DNA from 2 places in the Vibrio rubrogenes genome. Region 2 is predicted to be linked to the other one. Evidence: riboswitches for the same ligand, from Rfam matches in the RefSeq annotation. Region 2 holds a riboswitch; the other holds the start of a gene.
The links. Region 2 has a riboswitch for cobalamin ahead of btuB (TonB-dependent vitamin B12 receptor). Riboswitches for the same ligand answer to the same signal wherever they lie in the genome.

Region 1 (7,452 bases), on a different contig from region 2:
TAACCTTTGAGGGTAATCAGCTCCGGGTCACCGGGGCCGGCTCCCACAAAATAGACTTTGCTTTTGTCCAGCGTTTCCGTCATTGTGCGCTCCCTTTCGTACACCGAGTACATGAAATCACAAACGTGGGGTTATTGGGTTTGAAGTAGTAGCTGCTCCCCAGCGGGGTCAGCGGGGACACCATGATCTGCGTACAGTCCAGATCCCGGATCGGGCAGTTTTTCAGGTGCTCTAACGCCTGATGCAGATTGTCTTGCAGAATAAATGTCATCACTAACCGGCCTTGTTCTGTCAAATGAGCCAGAGCCCAGTCAATGATCGCTGTGAGGTTGCCACCACTGCCGCCGATAAATATGGCATCCGCTCCCTTCACCAGATCACAAGGGGCAATCGCTTGTACCAGTTCAATCTGCGCAACAGCGTGGTGGCTGAGGTTTTGCTGCATAATCGCAATCGCATGGTCATTCTTTTCAATCGCAGTGACGGCCAGTTCAGGAAAACGCAGTGCGGCTTCAATGGCGACACTCCCGGTCCCGGCGCCCACATCGACAAATCGCTGTGCCTGACCGAGCGCTAAACGGTCCAACACCACAGCGCGGACTTCCTGCTTGGTCATCGGCACTTTGTCGGCCCTGAGAAATTCGCTATCTTTCATCTTTCCCTCTTTCGTTCAGGAGATTTCGTTCAGGACATTCGTTCAGAGCATTCATTTAGGACAATGACCACATTCATGTCATATGAACGCTGCACCTGCTCTGCCTGTAGCATCGAAATCCGTTGATCGGCATAGCCCAGATTTTCACCGATAATAAATGTCCGTTTCAGTTGACGAACCAGCGCTTGCTGTGCGATTCGATACGGCCCGAGATATTGGTCGGTCACTAACGCAACCTTGTCGTGTGCAAACAGAAAATCGAAATCCGGTGACTGGCCATGACTGCTGGTGATGTACAGATCGTTCATATCCATGCCGATTTCAGTAAACAGCATTTGAATCGAACTGATCCCGGGAATGACTTGCCGCTCATCGGGCGGAAAATGCTGGCAGATACGTTTACCGATCCCAAATAACATCGGATCACCCGATGCGAGCACCACCACCTGACGCGATGCCAGCTGAGCCAGAGATTGCATGATGACGTCGATACAGCCTGACATCGCAATCCGTTCCCCCTGAAAATCAGGAAACAGACGCAATAATCTCGGCCAGCCGACCAACACCTCGGCACGGTCAATCAACTGACGTGCGGCAACCGTCATCATGTCATCCCGGCCGGGCCCGGTGCCGACCACATAAATCATTGGTAATCCTCCACAATCTCGTCAATCGGACGATGAGCACCTAAGACCTGATTGTCATAAGAAAACAGCACCACATCACACCTGAACGGGCGACTGGCATAGCGCAGCATGTCTGCGACCCGTGTGCAGATCCGCTGTGCCAGCGCGGTATAAACCGCCTGATAGCCATGCTGTTCAATCAATGCCAAGGCTTCTTCGGTAGTCAGGCAGGCATAAACCTGTTGCAACAAGGCATTCGGTGCCCCCAACAATGCCAAGTGGGTGACCAGTGTTTCCAGCCGGGCATCGGCAATATGCGAGTGAGTATGAAAAACACCGGCGGCAATCTTGATCAGTTTGCCGATATGCCCGACCAGTAAAACTTGTTCAAATTCAAGACGATTCGCCTCTTGCAACATGTAGCCGACAAAGTTACTCATGGTCACGACCATCTCGTGATTCAGATGCAGCTGTTGACGCACGAACCGTTCGCCATGATTGCCCGGTACCAAAATGACCCGACGGTGGCCTTGGGCTTTTTTCTGTTCCAGCTCAATGGCTAACGAACGTTTCCAGCTCTCTTCAGACATCGGGGTCACAATGCCGGAGGTGCCGATAATCGAAATCCCGTTTTCAATCCCGAGCCGGGCATTGTAGGTTTGCCTGGCCCGCTCAATGCCTTCCGGTGCGAAAATCTCGACCGTCACGCCTTGATTGGGCCCGATGACCTCACGGACAGCCTGCTCAATGGTATGCCGCGGGGTTTTATTGATTGCCGCAGCGCCGACCGGCAAGCCAACCCCTTGCCGTGTCACGGTGCCGACACCTTCCCCGCCGATAATCTCAATCGATGTTCCGTGTTTGCGGGTCACCCGGGCAAAAATCAACATCCCGTGGGTGGCATCGACATCATCCCCGCCATCTTTGCGAATCGCAGCAACGGCCTCAAATTCAGCCACAGATGCTTCTTCAACACTCAAATGCAAGGGAACACCGGAAGGCGTCACGATCGAGACTTGATGGATAAGCTGTTGACGCAGCAGCATCAAGGCCGCCACTTTCGCTGCCGCGGTCGCACACGAGCCGGTGGTATAGCCTTTGCGATAGGCTTTACCGCGATGCCAGACAAGATCCTGAAGCGCAGATTCGGTCATCGCGCCTCCTGCATGTCATACAACACCGCATTGACAATCGCGGCAGCAACATTACTGCCCCCTTTGCGCCCGAGAGCGGTAATAAAAGGAAAATCGCTGTCATACAGGGCTTGTTTCGATTCAGCCGCACCGACAAAACCAACCGGAACACCGATGGTGACAGGCCGGTTTGCTCCGGCACTTTGCAGCAACTGAAACAGTGCCGTCGGGGCGTTGCCGAAGACAAACACCGCATTTTCGGTTTCAGCCAACGCCTTCTCAACCGCCACCATCGAACGGGTTTTGCCTTGTGCCTTAGCTGTCGCCGCCACATCCGGGTCGGCAATATAGCAGCGGACCTCACAGCCAAACTGGCGTAACAGGGATTTATTCATACCGGCCAGCACCATGGTGGTATCGGTATAAAACACACATCCGGCCGCAATTCGGGCCGGTAACTCGGTCAGAATCGTGGGTGAGAATTTTAAAATTTCCAGCCAGTCAAAATCGGCGGTGGTGTGAATCGCCCGGGTAATGATTTTTTTCTCAAGCGGATGGGAGAAATGATAGGCCGGAAAGTCCGTCCGGATGATCTGATCAATGATCTCGAAGCTGGTCGATTCAATTTGCTGCGGCTGTTGAATAAAGGATTGCGGTTGCTGACTTGTTGTCTGGCATCGGTTTGGGTTCGCTTTCATAGACCACCAATCACTGTTTAACTGAGAAGGTTGAACCAAGACCGGTTTAACCAAGTTCTGTTCTACTGGTGAATTGCGGGTATAAAGCAACCGCCCCCAATTGATTTGGAGACTGCACCTTACTCGCTTCCCACCGAAGGAGTTACGGAATTGCTTTGACTCGTCTTCTGACTCAGCATCAACCTTCCTGATCCCTTCCCGTTTGCACAGTGGTTTGATCAGGTCGTCAGCATTACAGCAGCGGGGGCTGTGGAGGAATTTCACCTCACTTCCGATCCGTATCCAAATTGCCTCAATAGCTGTGAGTCGTTCTTACCGAACATTGACAAGCCGTCACTTTGGGAGGCTGGATATCGGATCATCATCAAAGCAATGATGTTTATTCGTCTGAATACACTGACAGAACATGCTCGGATTGCATTGATAGTCATCAATTTATATTCAAATAATCAAAATGATACTTATTCACGAGATCACCCGATATTCACCCCGCACAGAAATATTCATTCGTGGCACATAAACCCCCTTCCGGATCAACGATCTTTTTTGTCAGCCATAGTTCAATAATCGCAGCGGTCAATCCGACCAATGAATCAACACAACATGTCATGAGGTAAAAAGATGAAAGGCAAAGTATGGTTAGTGGGCGCCGGACCGGGAGATCCGACATTGCTGACCGTGAAAGCACTTTACTGTATTCGTCAGGCTGAAGTGATCGTCTATGACCGTCTGGTCAGTGATGAGATTTTGCAGGAAGCACCGCCACACTGCACCATGGTCAATGTCGGCAAACTGCCCAATTATCATCCGATTCCTCAGGATGATATCAATGACTGCCTGATCCAGTTTGCGTTGCAGGGGCACAATGTGGTGCGTTTGAAAGGTGGCGATCCTTATGTGTTCGGCCGCGGTGGCGAAGAAGCCGAGGCGCTGGCAGAGTTGGATATTCCGTTTGAAGTGATTCCCGGCATCAGTTCAGCAATTGGCGGACTCGCCTATGCAGGGATCCCGGTCACGCATCGTGATTGTGCCTCTTCTTTCCATGTGGTGACCGGCCATTTGAAACAAGGCAAAGATCCGCTCGACTGGTCACAATTTTCCAGACTGGACGGGACACTGGTGATTCTCATGGGTATGAGTCAAATTAAACATATCTGCCAACAACTGGTGGACGGCGGCAAACCGGTCAGTACCCCGGCAGCTGTGGTCCGTTATGCCAGCCGGGACAATCAGCAAGTCGTCACCGGCACTGTTGCCAATATTGCCCAGCGTGCGGCAGAAGCTCAAATCAAGTCTCCGGCATTGATTGTCATCGGCGGCGTGGTCGAAAAACAGACTACCCTCTCGTTTCAGGCGACTTGTCGCCACATCAGCGAGTTAGCGAAACTTGCAGAATAAGAGCGGAGATAACAAAAACTCATCAAACCGCTAGCGGACATGCAATACTGTTGACCGTCAGATAAGTCTCTCCCTGATAGCGGTTGAGGGTGAGATGCGTGACACTCTGGTTCGGAATCGCCAGTCCGGTATACCAACGCGGATTCTGCCAATCCAGACCGAGCACATGTGCCAGTATGTAACGAATCGGCCCGCCATGCGCGATGATCAAGGTATCATGCCGGCACTGTTTAATCAGTGCTTCCCACGCTTGGGTCACTCGCGCCACACCGAGAGCCAATGGCTCTGCCTCCGGCAGGGGTGCATGTGCCGGATCCGCCCAAAACTTTTCGAAGGTCTCCCATTCGTCTTGCAACGTATCAAACGGCACCCCGTCAAACCGCCCGAAATTCTGCTCTTTGAACCGCTCATCTACCGTTAAATTCAGGGCCGGATTCAACGCGGTTAATTGTTCCGCCAGATAGCGGCAACGGGTTAAAGGCGAGGTATAGATCGTCTGAAACTGATAATGGGTCAGTAAAGCACGCGCCATGGCTTGTTGGGTCACTTCATCGACACCGACATCCGTATGCCCGTTCAGCGCCGGCTTGCCTTCGGTTTTCCCGTGTCGCAGCAAATATAAGTGAATCATCTGTTTTCCTTTGATATACAGGCAACTAAGCATAGCAATTTCTGCAAAAAGTACACTCGATTTTCAGAACTGAACGGCGCAGCCATTTTTGCAACAACCAACCTTCCTGAAATGAATTTGTGATCAGTTCAATAGTTCGGATGAATTTTTCATCCGGTTGCATGATTCTCATCCCTAATTCGGTGACGATTCTCACAGAACAGACGGATCATACAATTCTACGCCTGCCGAATTCCTCCCGGTCATTTGAACAAGTGGATGAGCACTCCGCCATGATTTGTTTCTATGATAATGCTTGTTGATGTGTCGCCCCGTGAATTTTCAAACTATTGCGAGGCATGTTGACGGAACATGTTAACGAAACAATAAACACAAATTGAAATGGTTAGGATGAGAATATGAAGAACAAACTATCGACCGGAATTATGCTATGCAGCTGCCTGTGGGGACTCTCTCCGGCATATGCACAGGATGCACCCAAAACCGCCTTTGTTCATTTATTTGAGTGGAGTTGGTCTGACATTGCTACCGAGTGCGAAGACTTTCTGGGGCCAAAAGGATTCGCGGCCGTCCAGATTTCCCCCCCGCAGAAAAGTATCGATAACCCAGCCTGGTGGTCTCGCTATCAGCCGATGAGTTACCAGTTTGATAATCGTAGTGGTAACCGCGAGCAGTTCAAAGATATGGTGAGTCGTTGTAAAGCGGCCGGCGTTGATATTTATCTCGATGCCGTGATCAATCATATGGCAGCGTTAAACCGAAGCTTCCCTGATGTACCCTATGGCTCCAACGATTTTCACAACTGTACCGACAATATTAACTACGGGAATCGCTGGCAAGTTCAAAACTGTGACTTGGTGGGTCTGAATGACTTAAAAACCGAATCAGAATATGTGCGGCAGAAAATCGCGGACTATATGAATGATGCCATCAGTATGGGTGTTGTCGGTTTCAGAATTGACGCGGCAAAACATATTCCGGCAACCGATATTGCTGCGATAAAAAGTAAACTCAATGGCAATCCATACATTTTTCAGGAAGTCATTGGGGCAAGCGGTGAACCGATCCAGCCTTCAGAATATATTGATAATGGAGATGTCACGGAATTTAACTTTGCCCGAACCCTTGGCAGCAAATTTAAAAACGGTCACATCAATGAGCTGAAAGAGTTGAATCAATGGAGTGGCTGGCTGCCCAGCGATGATGCCGTCGTATTCGTGACCAATCATGATGATGAACGCACCAATGCCAGTAATGAGCTGACATATAAAGATCAGGGCAATTTATACATGCTCGGCAATGTGTTCATGTTGGCCTACCCTTACGGCTATCCGAAAATTATGTCCGGCTATCAATTTAATCACAGTGATGATGCACCGCCGGCGACGGGTGTTCACTCAGGAAATGCCTGCCGCTTTAATGGCGGAGACTGGATCTGTACCCATCAATGGCGCGGTGTGGCCAATATGGTTGCATTTCGCAACGCCACCGCAGCATATAATCAAGTCACTCACTGGTGGGATAACGGTAGCAATCAGATCGCATTCGGCCGTGGCGGACTTGGATTTGTCGTCATTAACCGCAGTGATACCGCCGCGCTGGACAAAACGCTGAATACCGGTATGCCTGAAGGGGACTACTGTGACATCATCTCCGGTAATTTTGATCCGAGTAATGGTGCGTGCAGCGGAAATATCATTCACGTTGATAGTCAGGGCAACGCCACATTTAATGTGTCTTTGCAAGATGCAGCCGCAATTCACGTGGGTGCTAAAATCGATGGCGGAACAACTCAACCGAATGAGCCCGTTCCCGCAACAGCAGTGAGTGAACAGGCGATCTGCTATTACGACAAAAATACCTCGTTTAACACACCTTCTATTTATTATTGGAATGTCGCGCCGGCAGGGGCATTAGAGGCAACCTCCTGGCCCGGTGTCGCGATGACGAAAAATGGTGACTTTGCTTGCTTTGAACCCGGCGCCCAGCTCACGGCCGTTAACGTGATTTTCTCGGATCAGGGTGCCTCTAAAACCGTTGATCTCACCACTCAGTCCGGTACTTGTTACTTCAACGGCAACTGGAAATCGCTGAGTGAGTGTGGCTTTTCCATCAAATCCGGAGATGACAGCCATCCTACGGTGCAAAATAACAAAGTGTGTTATGACAACCGGCAGAACTTTAATCAACCTTATCTCTATTTCTGGAATGTCGAAGCAACCTCTCCTGTCGATACCGTATCATGGCCGGGAGTTGCAATGACAAAGGAAAACAATAGCTATTGCTATGATTTCCATCAGGAACTCGCTTC
Region 2 (7,452 bases):
GTTCTGCAAAGCCGAGTTATGTATTCATTTCTGACTGGAGAGTTAACGATGGTGCCGAGAATGCGTAAATACCAATGAGTGCCGGTATGGTTGTCAATGCGGCATATGCACCGACATAACTGGCATCATACCCAGACAGGAAACTCACAATTAACGGGCTCATGCCACCAAAAACTGAGAGAGCAACGTTATAGCCAAGCCCCAGAGAAGTGGTGTTGTTGCGGGCAATGGAAAATAGCACCGTCGCCAGATTGGCTAAAATCAGTGCTGAAATCAGGCTAATCGTGATAAATGCGATCCATTGCTGCCACCCATCATGACTATGAATCAGCAGGTAATAAGCCGGGTAAGAAACCACCAAACCGGCCAACAATCCGCCCGAAAAGCTTTTCGTTGGTGATGACAGATATTTGTCCGTGATCCATCCGACCAGCAAGATCATCACAAGTAAGGTCACCGAATTGACCAAGGCAAACGGTTGAATGGGGAAATCTTTGGCTAAAATGGTGCTGGAAATATTCTGGACGTAGAAAACTACCGCTCCTGTCACAGACACCAAACCGATCCTGACTGTGGTTCTTACATCGTTGGTTAAGCGAGTCGGCTGTGGGGTCGGAAGCGCAGCGGGCAAGCGCAGGCGGAACCAAAAACTCATGGCAATGTTCACTGCGCCAATAATTAAAGGGATACGCCATCCATAAGCTTGCATCTGGCTTTCAGATAAGGTGCCTTTCAGCCCCATCACGATTAAGACGGATGCAATCACCCCAACAATTGAACTGGCAACAATCAGACTGCTGATACGAGCATGTTGTTCACGTTGGCTCCCTTGGTGCAGGTATTGAATGATGGTCGGATACTCTCCGCCAAAACTGAAGGCCTGAATCATTTGCAGACATAAGAGGAGTATCACAAGACTCTCTCCCAAGATATTGACGGGTAAAGCCGCCATCAGCAGCGTCGCACTGCCTGTCAGGCTGCTGGTGATGATCAGGGCTTTTTTTCTTCCTTGTGTGTCCGCAATTTTACCAATGACCAGCCCACCGAGTGGCCGGATTAAGAATCTGAGCGCGAAAATTCCCCACACCATCCATTCTGAATGGACGATGCCATGACTGGATAGCAAATGAGATAAATAAGGAGAGATAGCAGCATAGACTGCAATATCGTAAAACTCGAATGCATTGCCTGAGACAATCCCCAATCGTTGTAGCCAACTTAACATGTTAATTCTCCATAATAATTTCAATCTGGTTCCCATCGGGATCATGGGTGAAAAAATAAACAAATCCCCCCATTCGAGCCGGTTTTATCTCTGTACAAGGGGCGAACTGAGCGAGTTGCTGACGTGTTGCTGCAATGTCATCAACCTGAATGGCGATATGCGTGATGCCAATGGTTTGAATATTAGGCACGGATTCGATATCTGAGATCAGTGGCGTTGTGTGTTTTTCGGCGGTAAAACAGAACAGCTCAATCGCTGAACCCGCCTCTGTGGTCATCATGACAATCGAGACTTGTTCATCGGTGTAACTTTTGTGTGTCGTATAGCCGAATTGCGCATAGAATCTCTGGCTTTTATCGAGATCCCGACAGGTTAAAGAGACGTGGTGTAAACATCCAGACATGCATCAAGTATCCCGTGTTTTTGGAGTAACTGAAAAAAGGTGGCTCGATTGCCGGTACAACGAATCTTTCTCTTGATGGTTTCAATGCGTTTTCGTTCCGCAGATTCACTGCAATGATGTTGCCAGGCGATTTCTTTGGGGGAATGAAAAGATAACAGAAGGCGGATGGTACTCATTTCTTTCGCGGTCAGGACAATATCACCAAACCGGAAATGGTTTTGCTCATTCATATGAGTATTTGGTGTATCGGATAGGGCGGCCATTGACTGATAGGGGAGCGTTGCAACCTGATGTTTCAGCCATAATTTGTGAGCATGATAAGCCAGATAAGGACGTAGGACTGCCAGTTGATGACTTTCCTGACTGGTGAGTTGATGGCGGCAGGCTAAAGAGACGATTTCAGCGCGTTGTGAGCATAACCATGTATAATCTACTTTATCCGGGATCCGAAATTTACTTAATAAATGATGATATTCTTCATCTTTGTCCCGCCATGATGAAAGCCCCGGTGACATGCGTGTTCCCACGGTTCTGTTTAATCCTCGATCCCAGTAGCTCAGGTGCCAGTCATAATCCGTCGATAAGGTATAGATTTCTTGCGTGTCCAACGAAACCACTGAATAGCTGATATGTATGGCATCGTCATATATTTTTGAAATCAGTCGGCTGAACTGAGTGCAAGCCTTTGCCATTTCTATTGAACTAACATCCATTTTGGGCGGATTCCTATGTTGCTTATCATGCATATAAAAGAACTGGCGTGATTATACTACTCGTTGCTATTCCATTTGCAACCTGTCAAAAAATACCACCTGTTTTTTATATTTTTTTTGCGGCATGATCAAACGATAACAATCAAAAATTGGTTAGAGATGTGGCTTATGAATAGTACCCAACATAAACTTGATGAAATCTTTTTTTGGTGCAATGTCGTCATGGAGTGCCGTAAACACCAAGAGGCATACCCGACTCAAAAGCAGGAGAGAGCCGCTTTGCTACGTTCTATCGAAGCATTACAGACGACAATCAGTCTGAATATGGAATCACTGATGATCGGTGATTCCAAGGGGCAAGCTTGAGGTAGTCATTAGAGGGGATGATGATACGCAGCAGCGCATCTTCGTTCAGCAATTGAACGTGATGGCAGTATCACAACTGACCGGACAGGCTGACTTTTTGAAAATAATTACCGCTCCCGCATCGTATCCGAAAGCGATTTTTGAACAACGAATATCTCTTCAAACTTTTATTCAATCCGCTCTAGCAGCACACCTGCTTCCATGTGGTGGGTGTAGGGGAATTGGTCGAACAGCGCGAAGCGCGTAACGCGGTGTGTTTCACTCAGAACCATCAGGTTTTCTTTCAGGGTTTCCGGGTTGCAAGAAATATAAAGAATCCGCGGGTATTTCTGCACCATTTTGCAAGTATCGATATCCATGCCGGAACGTGGCGGATCGACAAAAATCGTTTCACATTGGTAGCTGCTGAGATCAACACCGGCATCTTTCAGACGACGGAACTCACGTTTTCCTTCCATTGCTTGGGTAAATTCTTCTGCGGACATCCGGATGATCTGCACATTATCGATGTGGTTGGCGGCAATGTTATATTGCGCAGAATCGACGGAAGGTTTCGCCAGTTCGGTTGCTAATACGCGATTGAAATTTTGCGCCAGCGCCAGCGAAAAATTCCCATTGCCACAGTAGAGTTCCAACAGATCCCCCCCCTGGCTGTCCCGGGTACAGTCAACGGCCCATTCCAGCATTTTCTCGGCAATCCGACCATTGGGTTGAGTAAAACTGTTTTCAACTTGCTGATATGTGTAGGTTTGACCATGGACGGATAGTTTTTCGATCACATAGTCACGATCTAAGACCATTTTTATTTTTCGCGCACGGCCGATTAAGTTCAGATTAAAACCTTGTTGGCGTAGGGTGTCTTTTAAGGTTTGCGCAGCTTGTTGCCACTGTTCATCAATCTGACGGTGGTAGAGCAGTGAGACCAGAATCTCTCCGCTGAGCGACGATAAAAAATCAACCTGAAACAGTTTGTGACGCAGGATGTCGTTGTCGCGGATCTGCTCTATCAAGGCCGACATCAATTGATTGATCAGTTGGCTTGCTGCCGGGAACTGATCAACCCGATATTTCTGACGGGTTTGCTGATCGAACATGATGTAGTAGAGATCATTGCCTTCATGCCAGACGCGAAACTCAGCACGCATTCGATAGTGTTGCTCTGGTGATTCAAAAACGTCGAGTGCCGGCATGTGAAATTCAGAAAACATCTCAGTAAGCCGAGTGACTTTCTCTTGCAGTTGATTCTGGTAGCGTGCGGGATTTACATCAAGAGTAGCCATCGTATTACCTTTATCTTTAATAGAGCGAATATTTTACAGAGCGAACAATGAAAGAGCGCAGATTTTATTCAATTCCATCATGATGTCCAGTCTGTTCATGGATCCACAGCGGATTTTCTTCATGAGTCAGATGAATATCATCTGGACAAGCTTTATGTAGGTCAATACTATCGTGCCAGTTGGTACCCCCAAATGACAGCGTCTATTTGTCAAATGGGGTGTTGAAAAGGGAATCTGGTGGAAATCCAGAACTGACGCGCAGCGGTAAATAGAAGACAAGATCTCAAGAGACACTGCATCGGATGTGGGAAGTCGGGATTTTGGCGGTTATCTCAGGGTAATCATATTCTTAAGTCCGAAGACCTGCCAGCAACCGGGAGATAACAGGAGCTCCGGTCAGATTAACGCGAATTCAGGATATAAAAATGAAAAAAACAGTTTTAGCGATCGCAGTGGTATCGCAGCTTTCTTGCGCTTTTTATTCTTATGCAGACAGTTCAAACGCAGACACCGACACAATGGTTGTGACTGCGAATCGGTTTGAGCAGTCGGCTCAATCCACATTGGCTGATGTTGAAGTCATTACTCAGCAAGATATCCATCGGAGTCAAGCGAAGAGTATTCCTCAGCTGCTGAGAAATATGATTGGGATAGAAATCAGTCAAAATGGCGGGAGAGGTCAAAATTCATCGCTGTTTGTAAGAGGAACGAGCTCAACACAAGTTTTGGTTTTACTTGATGGTGTTCGTTTTGCTCGTGCAGCAATCGGCTCAGTTGATTTTAATCAGATCCCACTGACTTATGTTGAGAGAATCGAGTATGTCAGAGGGGCTCGTGCTTCTTTATATGGTTCTGAAGCTATCGGTGGTGTTATCAACATCATTACCAAAGCGCGATCACAGCAAGAAGAGACTCAGTTAAGTGTTGGGCTTGGCAGCTTGGATTCTCAGGAAATCAGTGTTACCACTGGCTTTAAAGTTCATGATAACAATCAATTGAATGTTGCAGTGGGGCATGAAAGTACGGATGGTTATAATGTTCATCCTGTTTCTGGAAAGAATGATGGGGATCGACATGGTTTTGAAACCAATAATGCGCTAATCGGCTATGTACATGATGTAAATCAGCAAGTCTCTCTGTTTGGCAACGTTCGGGCTTATGACAATACCTACCAATATGATAGTCAAGGTAATAAGTATGAATCCGAGAAAGAAGATATCGCTGCTGGATTTGGTGGTAAATATAAGTCAGATAATCTCCAGTCAGAAGTACAGTTGTCTACTCAAAGACAGAAATCTTGGAGATATGAGCAATCTTTGGGTAAAGGTAGTGCAGGTACGACTCAGGATGAAGTTAAACAACATACGGCTCAGTGGATAAATAGTTATACAGCAATGCCATCGTTGATATTATCCGGGGGTGTAGATTGGCGAGAAGACTCATATGACGATATTACAAATCATACACAGTTTTCACACGATAATTTCGGTCTGTATGGGTTAGCTTCGTTTCATCATGATAAAACAAAGCTTGAAGTCGGTATTCGTAATGATGATAACGAGGACTTCGGCAATAAAGCGACTTATAATTTAGCCGCAGGCTATCAACTCATTCCTGAATTTGGAGTGAAGGCCTCCTACGGAACTGCTTTCAAAGGCCCAGACTTATACCAGCTACATGACGCTACTTATGGTAATGTGCACTTAAAACCAGAATCTTCGCAGAATGCTGAGCTTGGTTTTCATGGTGTGATTCAGACGGTATATTGGTCTTTGACTGGTTATGACTACCAAATTGACGATTTGATCAATTATGAGTTTTCAAGCAATTCTTACAATAATATCGACGGGACGTCTCGAATTAAAGGGGTCGAACTGACATCTGAATTCGATACCGGCATTGTGCAACATCGTATTAGTGCTGAATATAAAGATGCCCGAGACGCCAAAAATGAACTATTACCTCGTCGCGCGCATGTATCCTATAAATGGAATATGACAGCATCCTTTGATGTGTTCGATTTATCGGTGAATTATCTATATATAGGAAAACGAGACAACTCAGCATTCGATACTGTTACTTTGCCATCATATTCTCTTGTTGATACGGCAATTAATTATCAGGCTAATGAATCGGTAACTATTGGTGGACGTATCGATAATCTTTTTGACAAGTCATATGAAACATCTTATGGCTATCCATCACCATCGAGAGCTTACTCTATCAATATCACCTATACGTTTTAAACGTCAGAGAAACCGCCTTCGGGCGGTTTCTTTTCTTTTGAAAATCATGATTGTCAAAATTGATTGAAAGCGTATCATGCATTTTCATCTTTAGTATTTCGATGTTGTCAAACGTGTTCTCAAAAGTTTCTAATATCCTAATTTTTGACTCTGGTGTTGGTGGTCTCTCGGTTTATCGGGAGATTCAGCAGCTGCTCCCCGAGCACAACTATTTCTATCTGTTCGATAATGAAGGCTATCCATACGGAGAGCTGCCACAGCAAAAACTACTCAACCGGGTTGAAACCTTAGTCTCGTCGCTCGTAACAAAGATGGCGATAGATATTGTGGTGATTGCCTGCAATACCGCGAGTACGATTGTTCTGCCTACTTTACGCAAGACATTAGATATCCCGGTTGTTGGCGTGGTTCCCGCGATTAAACCTGCTTGTAATTTAGCGCAGCGATGTGTCGGCCTCATTGCGACACCTGCAACCATTCAACGGCCTTACACTCATGAGCTGATTCGGGATTTCTCATCTGACAAAGAGATCTGTCTGCTCGGGTCAACCGCATTGGTCGATATGGCTGAACGCAAATTACGCGGTGTCACCGTGAATATGTCTGAGCTGGCAAACATTCTTCAGCCGCTTCAAGGGAGAATCGATGTTGCTGTACTCGGCTGTACACACTTCCCACTATTGAGATATGAAATTCAGCAGACATTGGGAGAGAATGTCGTTCTGGTGGATTCCGGAAAAGCGATTGCTCGAAGAGTGATTAGTCTGATTTCACCGAGAATGTGTAGGCATTCGCCGCAGACACCTCGGATTTTTGCCAGTACCTCACCATACGACGGTGAAGCACTGACACGAGTTTTATCCGAGTGGGGATTTAATCAAATTGAGAATTTTCCGCTTCAGGGTTTTTTGGATCATTTGCAACCCGAACTTTAAGAGTCCGATCCATATAACTAGACTCATTGAGTTTCGTAATTGCTTTTTGTGCATCAGCCTCTGGCATTACTACAAAGCCAAAACCACGCCGCTTTCCAGTCCGTTTGTCCTTCATTAAACGCACTGCGAAAACTTCACCATAATCTGAAAATAGACTTTTGACATTCGATTCATTTGCCTTGTAGGGGAGATTGCCAACGTATAATGTTGTTGTCGCCATCTGTGACTGCTGTTGAGAAGACGAATTTTGAGAGGTGAGAATAAAAACAAGAGTTGCCCCTGCC

Region 1: linked by a shared signal. The riboswitch ahead of AC55NX_RS18070 (cobalt-precorrin-8 methylmutase) and the one ahead of btuB (TonB-dependent vitamin B12 receptor) in region 2 are both predicted to bind cobalamin.

Annotation. Positions count from the first base shown of each region.
Region 1 is NZ_JCARSY010000038.1:13,434-20,885, reverse strand. It holds gene AC55NX_RS18090 (cobalt-precorrin-4 methyltransferase) at 1-83, opposite strand, end outside; gene AC55NX_RS18085 (decarboxylating cobalt-precorrin-6B (C(15))-methyltransferase) at 80-655, opposite strand; gene AC55NX_RS18080 (cobalt-precorrin-7 (C(5))-methyltransferase) at 685-1,302, opposite strand; gene cbiD (cobalt-precorrin-5B (C(1))-methyltransferase CbiD) at 1,299-2,435, opposite strand; gene AC55NX_RS18070 (cobalt-precorrin-8 methylmutase) at 2,432-3,112, opposite strand; cobalamin riboswitch at 3,253-3,413, opposite strand; gene cobA (uroporphyrinogen-III C-methyltransferase) at 3,734-4,510, shown strand; gene AC55NX_RS18060 (histidine phosphatase family protein) at 4,533-5,141, opposite strand; gene AC55NX_RS18055 (starch-binding protein) at 5,540-7,452, shown strand, end outside.
Region 2 is NZ_JCARSY010000055.1:4,748-12,199, forward strand. It holds gene AC55NX_RS19635 (MFS transporter) at 17-1,225, opposite strand; gene AC55NX_RS19640 (VOC family protein) at 1,227-1,628, opposite strand; gene AC55NX_RS19645 (helix-turn-helix transcriptional regulator) at 1,598-2,341, opposite strand; gene AC55NX_RS19650 (hypothetical protein) at 2,510-2,707, shown strand; gene trmA (tRNA (uridine(54)-C5)-methyltransferase TrmA) at 2,875-3,987, opposite strand; cobalamin riboswitch at 4,151-4,372, shown strand; gene btuB (TonB-dependent vitamin B12 receptor) at 4,413-6,233, shown strand; gene murI (glutamate racemase) at 6,347-7,168, shown strand; gene AC55NX_RS19670 (RNA recognition motif domain-containing protein) at 7,107-7,452, opposite strand, start outside.